Regions from separate parts of the Gracilibacillus salinarum genome, predicted to be linked through region 1. Evidence: predicted binding sites of a transcription regulator. Region 1 holds the regulator's gene; the other holds the start of a gene.
The links. The regulator LexA, encoded in region 1, represses DNA repair genes until DNA is damaged. The targets are predictions, from matches to a motif close to CGAACATATGTTCG.

Region 1 (4,438 bases):
CTTCGAAAGTTTGATGCCAGTTTAGCAGGGTGTCAATATCCTTATCGTTGTATTGACTAACTATCCCAGGATATCTAATTAAGAAGTATAATGTCGCTCTGGCAACCACACCTTTTCCGCTTTCAGGTTCAAACTTTTCTTCATCGTATTTTCCGCATTGTGTTTTTATTGTTTCAATATTCATCTCTGGTGTGTAGTCCTCGAAATCTACATAAGGGTAATTAGATCTGGTCGAGTTACATGTTTTATCGCATGTGAAAAGATGATGCAGATCACCTCTCATTGGATTATCTTCATCAAACCATGACTGAGGAACAACATGTTCACAATTAAACATGTTTTGGCGTTCAATTTTAGCTACTGTTTTTATCCAAGTATTATCATCTTTCGTTTTATTGCTTGCCAAATTTTGAAACGCTTGTTTTCTAATTTGTACTGCTTCATGATCTTCTTTTATGGTTTGTTCAGGATCTTTGTGGTTTCCTGAATAGATACTTTTCAGGTTGCCATCCAAATGAAGGTCGACTGTTGAATAAAGGTAGTCGCGTGTTTCGGAATTATAGGGTAGTTGGTTTTCATGTGTGCTTGTCGTTAAATGGTTTAGTTGCTCATATAAGTTGGGGGAGTTTTTTTTATCAAAGTTAATGTGCTGGTAATATGCCTTGATAAGACGTAAATCTTCTTCTTTGTCATAGTATTCGTTTGTATTTTTATTTTTGTTTTGATTAACCTTTAATTTCATTAGCGTGTGACTTAATTTTTCACTTTCCAATTTGTTCATGATTTTCCCCTTTCTTTATGACATAAGAAATGGATAGAAAGGTAGGTGCTAGCATCCTACCGGAACTGATGTTACCATTGTTGCTTGGAAAATGATTGTTTAATTCTTTGAAGTTCTATTTGTTTCCTTTACATGGGGAGCATTGATTCTATCTAATTGGTCAACTAGATTCAGCATAAGAAAGCCATTACCCTCGGCACTTTTTTGAAATGCAAGTGGAAGGGTACGTCTGATAAGTTGAGCATATACCTCTGATTCAATAACAGATCTTTGGAATTCTTTTTCGCTTAAATTAATGATTAATGCGAGTGCACCTGCTACATGTGGAGCGGCCATAGACGTTCCTGATAATTTAGCAAATTTACTATCTAAATAAGTAGATAATATATCTACTCCTGGCGCTATAAGATCTACCTCGTTATTCGTATTCGAAAAGGGAGCAAGCTCTAAGTCTAAGTTAACAGCACCTACACTAATGACTTCGTTATAAGCTCCTGGATAAGCATATTCTGGAGTTTCCTGATTTCCATCCCCTTCATTACCTGAAGCGACAACGACAGATACATCATGATTTATTGCGTTTTGAATGGCTTCATGCATCTCAGGGATATCATTCGGTCCACCTAAAGACATGGAGATGACCCTTGCACGTTCATTATTTGGTCCACGCCAATCAACTGCATAGTTAATTGCGTTAATAATCCATTCGTATTCCCCTGAACCTTCGCCCGATAAAGCCTTTAGACTTAATATTTTAGCTTTTGGCGCAACGCCTACAACCCCATTGCCATTAAGGCTTGCTGCAATAGTTCCGGATACGTGTGTTCCATGCCCGTTATTGTCTTCAAAGTTGTCTTGGTCTCCACTATAGTCACTTGTGAAATTTCGTCCGCCAATAATTTGCTCCTTAAAGTCTGGATGATCCGATTCAATTCCGGTGTCTATCACCGCAACGACGATATCTTCTCCTTCAAAACCTTTCTCCCATAAGGCGGGAGCCTGTACTAGTTGAACGCCTTCAGGGGTCTCATTTTTGGAATCCTCAATCGATTGAATCGTATAAGGAATTAAGTGAACCTTGTTTTGTACCATATTTTATTCACTCCTCTAAAGTTTACCCTCTCTCTATACAGTATGTGATTAGGTTGAAAAAGTTTACTAGATTTACTGAAATTAAGATAGTTGTCATAAATGGAGTAAGTAAGCTGTGATGTGGAAATAGTTGATGTGTCGGCATCCAATGTCTGGAATTGAAAGAAGGTTTTGCTACTTATATTACCTATTTCACTAGGCTTCAAACCAATAAAAGAAAAAAATATAAATTTTAACAAAAAAGAGTAGAAGGATTATTTTGAGTAGGAAAGCCCTCGGCATTTTCACCAAAGGCTTTTTTGAATCTATTATAAGCTGCGGTACAAGCCAACTACTCTACCAAGAATGCTGACATTATCGTAGATTAACGCATCCATTGTCGCGTTCTCAGGCTGCAGTCGAATATGATCCTTTTCCTTGAAGAAACGTTTTACCGTTGCTTCACTTTCATCTGTCATGGCTACAACGATATCGCCGTTTTCAGCTGTATTCTGCTGTTTGACAATGACTTTGTCTCCATTGAGAATACCTGCTTCAATCATACTGTCCCCTTCAATAATCAATACAAACAACTGTTCGCTTGCGTGCATTTCGTTATGTGGAATAGGGATGTATTCTTCAATATTTTCTACTGCTGTAATCGGAAGTCCTGCTGTTACCTTACCGATTACGGGAGCAAAGGTAGCTTCTGTCTTAGGAATTTCTAAATCGCCATCTTGTGGCAATACTTCTATTGCTCTTGGTTTCGTAGGGTCTCGGCGAATGTATCCTTTCTTCTCTAATCGCGCTAGATGTCCATGTACCGTTGAGCTTGATGCTAGACCGACTGCCTCTCCAATCTCGCGAACAGAGGGTGGATATCCTTTTAACTCTACTTGTTCTTTAATATAAGCTAAAATCTCCTCTTGTCGCTTTGATAGATTTGTCATATTTCAATCTCCTAACACGTAGTATTTATTAATCAAAGTATAGCATATATGATATAGCATTACAAACATTCGTTCGAAAAAAAGAGTTGACATGAACACCTGTTCGTGTATAATGAAGGTACGAACAAAGGTTCTGGGAGGGATGCAAGTTGTTAAAAAATATATCGAAAGTTGACATTTTTTATTTGGTAGCATTTATACTAGGAATTGCATTTTTTTATTTTTCAGCAGTAACAAACTTGTAGAATTGTAGGTGTACGTATTATGTCCAAAGCCATTATTTATTGTCGGGTAAGTACAAATAAAGACTCACAAGAAACCTCACTGAAACGGCAACAGGAAGAGTTGCGATATTTTGCATCCCGATATGAGATGGAGATCGTACAAGTAATAGAAGAGAAGCAGAGTGGGTATGAAATCGAAAGAGAAGGCATTTTTGCTATGCTGGAGGCCTTTCAAAGCAGCTCAGCAGATACGTTACTCATTCAGGATGAAACGAGATTAGGGCGAGGGAATACGAAGATCGCCTTACTGCACCAGCTTCAACGGTTAGATGTGTCCATTTATTGTTTAGCGCAGAATGGTGAATTACAACTGTCAGAAGGGGATTCAATGGTGTTGCAAATCGTCTCGATTGTGGAAGAATACCAACGCAAATTACATAACGCCAAAATAAAACGGGGCATGAGAAAAGCTGTTGATAACGGATTTAATCCAGCGGAGAACCTGTCCAATCAACACCTTGCGAAAGGAAGAGAACGCAAACAATTTCCGATCGAAGAAGTGAAACGGCTGAAGCGAAATAATCTGACCTTTCAAGAAATTGCATCTATCCTGCGAGGAATGGGATACAATGTGTCGAAAGCAACGGTCCATCGGCGTTATCAGGAATATCAATCACTTGAAAAGTCTATCAAGGAAGATTAAAATAGAGAGAGGGTATACAAGTTATGTATACTCTTTTTTCGTGGTAAAATACATGCATGCATGTTTGAATAAAAATGATGGAAAAGAAATCGAGGTGTAAATAGTATGCTTTCCCAAGATAAAATAGCTCGTATAAATGAGTTGTCGAAAAAATCTAAATCAGAAGGTTTAACAGAAGAAGAAAAAAAAGAACAAAAGGATTTACGAGAGGCATATTTAAAAAATGTAAGAAAATCTTTTAAAAACCAACTAAAAGGAATGACGGTAGTTGATCCGAATGGTGATGACGTTACTCCAGAAAAATTAAAGCAGTTAAAGAAGAAGTAACGGTAACTTCTTCTTTAACTACTTGTAAAATAGTGACCATACAAGTTGAATTTCATTAAAAAAAACTGATAATTCTAACGAAAATTAAAGTGTTTTAACTTTAATATACTTGTCATATAGCGTATTTCGTTATAGGATTATAGATGTGCGTACATATTTTTTGGATATTGAAAGGGGAAAAATCATGTCAAACCAAACTGAACAATTGTCTATTAATTCAATTAGAACATTGTCGATAGACGCAATTGAACAAGCAAATTCCGGACACCCGGGCTTACCAATGGGTGCTGCTCCAATGGCATACACACTTTGGACCGAGCATATGAACCATAACCCAAAAAGTTCTAAATGGTTTAACAGAGACCGTTTCGTTCTTTCTGCA
Region 2 (4,438 bases), 2.1 Mb from region 1:
ACTTAAATCATCTCCCATTAATGCAATATCAGCTGTTTCAATTGCAGTATCCGTTCCAGCACCGCCCATTGCAATTCCAACAGTAGATGCAGCAAGTGCTGGAGCATCATTAACGCCATCGCCAATCATAGCTACATTATCATGCTCCGATTGCATTTTTTTAATATAATCTAATTTATCCTGTGGCATCAATTCAGACTGAATATCAGAAACGCCTACATGTGTACCGATTGCATTTGCAGTACCTTGATTATCACCTGTCAGCATAATTGTTTGCTTGATACCTAACTGATGAAGTTTTTGAATCACATTTTTACTTGTTTCACGAACCTCATCTGCAACGGCAATTACGCCGAGAATTGTTTTTTCCGTTCCAATAATCATGGCTGTTTTTCCTTGGTTTTGTAGGATTTTCACATTGTTTTCAAACCCAAGGCTAAAATCGGAAACATTTAATTCCTTGAAAAGTTTTGGGCTTCCAATATAGTAAGTAGTTCCGTTTACAATCCCTTTTATACCTCGCCCAGTAATCGAAGTGAATTCTTCCACTTGTACATTAGAATAAGGGATATTATCTTGCTCTGCCTTTTTCATTATTGCTGAAGCAAGTGGATGTTGTGAACGATATTCTAAAGCTGTAATGGTAGAGAATAGCTCTTTTTCTTCCACTTGGTCATTTAATACTTCAAAATCTGTTACCACTGGTACACCTTTTGTCAGTGTTCCTGTTTTATCAAATGCGACTGCCTTAATGGCTCCTAATTTCTCGAGATAGACACCACCTTTAACCAACACACCTTTTTTCGCTGCATTTCCAATTGCCGAGACAATCGAGATTGGAGTAGAAATAACTAATGCACAAGGACATCCAACTACAAGAACTGCTAATCCTTGATAAACCCATGTATCCCAACTGCCACCAAAGAATAGGGGTGGAACGACTGCAACCAAGGCTGCAATAACCATAATGATCGGAGTGTAGTATTTCGCAAATTTATCAACGAATGCTTGGGCTGGAGCACGCTCCCCTTGTGCTTCTTCAACAAGATGAATAATCTTGGCAATGGTTGTATCTTCTACGTATTTGGTGATTTTTACTTCAAGTAGTCCCTCTTCGTTAAGCGTACCTGCAAATACTTCGTCATCTACCGCTTTGGAGACGGGAACAGATTCTCCTGTTATAGCTGCCTGATTGACAGCCGACAAGCCATTCACAATGATTCCATCCATGGCAATTTTCTCCCCTGGTTTGACAATCATGATATCACCCACAGCGATATCGTCCACATGGATTATTATTTCCTGACCATTTCGTCTAACTAGTGCTTCTTTTGGGGCGATATCCATCAATGAACGTATGGATTGTCTTGCTCTGTCCATAGAGAAGCGTTCAAGTGCTTCACTGATTGCAAAGAGAATAACAACAATAGATGCCTCTGCCCATTCACCAATAATGGCAGCTCCAATAACGGCAACGGTCATCAGGGTTTTCATGTCGAAATCAAAGCGTATCAAATTTTGAAAACCGACTTTAAATAATGAATATCCGCCAATTACAATAGAACCTACAAATAACATGGAAGTTACGAGGTTATCTTCTCCATTTACAAAGTGAGAAAGGTAACCAAAAGCAATTAGTAGTGTGGCAAACAGCAATGTACTATGTTTTTTATAAAATGGTGTTTTCTCTTCTTTATGAGCCTTAGCGTCATCTTTAACCCTTTGTATCGTTTGATTCGCTAGTTTTTCAGGAGATACTTTTAGATTCTCAAAAGCACCTGCTTTTTCAAGTTCTTCAACCGATGCATTTCCATATACATCAATTTTAGAAGCGCCAAAGTTTACTTTTGCATCCTCAACTCCAGCTATTTGTTTTACATTTTTTTCAAACTTCCCCGCACAATTTGCGCAGGAAAATCCTTCCACACGGTAAACGTTTTTATCTTTAATTACCACAGGTTCTACCCGTCTTTTAGGTTTCTCTGGTGCCACTTTAAGATTTTCAAAAGCACCAGCCTTTTCTAGTTCTTCAACAGTTGCACTGCCGAAGACATCAATTTTTGAAGCTCCAAAATTTACTTTTGCGTCCTGAACGCCTGGAATCTTTTTAACATTTTTCTCAAACTTTCCTGCACAATTTGCACATGAAAATCCTTGGACCCGATAGACGTTCATTTCTTCTTCCATTAGTTTAACCTTTTGTTCAGACATTGACCTTCACTTCTTTCTTATGTGCTAGGGCGATCATCATTATCTGCCTGATATGTTCATCATCTAAAGAATAGAAAGCTAGTTTTCCTTCTTTTCTAAAGTTGACCACCCCTTGCTTATAAAGCGTACGTAAATGATGAGATGCATTTGCTATCGTAACACCTAAGATATTTGCTATATCACAAACACACAACTCTTCATCCTGACACAGAGCGTAAGTAATTTTTGCTCTATTTTCATCGGCAATAGCCTTTAACATTTGGCTAACACCAGAAATATCAACTGTTTGTAAATCCCCTTGTATTCGATTAACCTTTTCTTCGTCATAACAAAAAATTTCACAAGTATCTTTCTTTTTCATATTATCATCCCATCTTCATTCAAATATTTATTTGCATATATTATAACCATTTTCGACTCATCATTCAAGCTAATATTTGAATGAAAATAAAAGAAGTAAGTAGGGCATAAAATTCTAGTCTCAAAAACGAATGTTTTTGAGACTTTTTTCTTTCACGATTAAATGGCTTATAATTAATGTGAACTTAGTCTTTAAAGATTGCTCAAAAACTATGTATCATATACCTCCTTTTGTGATATAATTTTACTGAAAAGGTGGTATTTTTTTATGAGTCAGTATATTTATGGATATGCACGAGTGAGTACTCGTCAACAAGAATTAGCACGTCAATTGGATTTATTAGAAAAATATAATTGTAATGAAGTTCTGACGGAAAAAATGACAGGAACAAAATCAAACCGGCCAGAGTTAAATCGTTTAAAAGACAAGTTGAGACCAGGGGATATTGTTGTTGTAGAAAGTTTTTCAAGATTAGGTAGAAGCACGAAAGATTTAATTGATCTAGTTAATTATTTTGAGGAAAATAATGTGAAATTAATTAGTGTGAAAGAAAGTTTTGACACTACGACTCCACAAGGAAGGTTAATGATGACCGTTTTTCAGGCTTTTAGTCAGTTTGAAAGAGATTTGATAGTTGAACGAACAAAGGAAGGACTAAAAAGTGCTAGAGCAAGAGGAAGAAAAGGAGGACGACCAAGAGTAGCAACTAAGGATATTACAAAAGCCATAAATCTTTATAAAACTGAAGAATACAGTGTAAAAGAAATTGTTGAAATGACTGGTATTAGTAGAGCCACTCTTTATCGATATTTAGATAATGATAAATTAGAGTAACCTAATGGTACTAGCTTCACTTATTGGAAGGAGCTGTTTCTAATGAAAAAAGAACTTCCACCATTGACTTCTTATTCAGAAGATCAAAGACAAAAGGCTATGAATAAATACAATTTAATTGCACCATATCTTAACCATGAGAAAAATTTGAAAACTATTGCTCAGGAATCTGGTGTTTCAAAACGAACACTTCAATATTGGATTAGTAAGTACCAGCAATTTGGATTAATTGGTTTGATTCGAAAGAATCGAACAGATTCAGGAATCTTTAAAGTGGAAAAAGAAGTACAAGAAGAAATTAAGAATTTAATACTTAGTCACAAAAGAAATTCAGTCACTTCTATTCATAGGAAGATTTGTGAGATATGCAAAAAGAATAAGTGGAAGCAACCCAGTTACTATCAGGTTTATACTATCTCAAAGTCTTTATCACCAGGACTAAAAAAACTAGCCTATGAAGGGAAAAAAGAATATCAAAACACTTATGATTTAATTCACCGACGAGAGGCTAATTACCCTAATGAGATATGGCAAGCTGATCATACCCCATTAGATATAATTGTTTTAAATGAGAAAGGAAAACCAGAAAGACCTTGGCTAACAATTATTTTAGATGATTATAGTCGAGCAGTTGCTGGATACTTTTTAACTTTTCAAGACCCGTCTGCTATACAAACATCTTTGGTCTTACACCAAGCAATATGGAGAAAAAGAAACCTCGATTGGCAAATATGTGGTATCCCCGAAAAGTTTTATACAGATCACGGAAGTGACTTTACTTCCAATCATTTGGAACAAGTAGCTATTGATTTAAAGATTAATCTAGTTTTCTCTACAGTAGGGGTTCCAAGAGGGCGCGGGAAAATAGAAAGATTCTTTTCAGCCATTAATCAATTGTTTCTACAAGATTTACCTGGCTATTTCGGAAATCAGAATAGCACTGCACTTCTTACTCTTAAAGAACTTGACGATAAATTATCAAATTTCATCATATATAACTATCATCATAGGGTTCATGGTACAACAAAAAAA

Region 2: cadC (Cd(II)/Pb(II)/Zn(II)-sensing metalloregulatory transcriptional repressor CadC) is a predicted target of LexA. The motif match lies at 2,593-2,606, and genes of this name have one in related genera.

What each region holds. Positions count from the first base shown of each region.
Region 1 covers NZ_CP095071.1:404,981-409,418, forward strand. The annotation lists gene MUN87_RS02035 (endonuclease I family protein) at 1-781, opposite strand, end outside; gene MUN87_RS02040 (S8 family peptidase) at 881-1,873, opposite strand; gene lexA (transcriptional repressor LexA) at 2,182-2,802, opposite strand; gene MUN87_RS02050 (YneB family resolvase-like protein) at 3,067-3,729, shown strand; gene MUN87_RS02055 (DUF896 domain-containing protein) at 3,835-4,056, shown strand; gene tkt (transketolase) at 4,241-4,438, shown strand, end outside.
Region 2 covers NZ_CP095071.1:3,113,917-3,118,354, reverse strand. The annotation lists gene MUN87_RS14565 (heavy metal translocating P-type ATPase) at 1-2,211, opposite strand, end outside; gene cadC (Cd(II)/Pb(II)/Zn(II)-sensing metalloregulatory transcriptional repressor CadC) at 2,204-2,572, opposite strand; gene MUN87_RS14555 (recombinase family protein) at 2,840-3,406, shown strand; gene MUN87_RS14550 (TnsB C-terminal domain-containing protein) at 3,449-4,438, shown strand, end outside.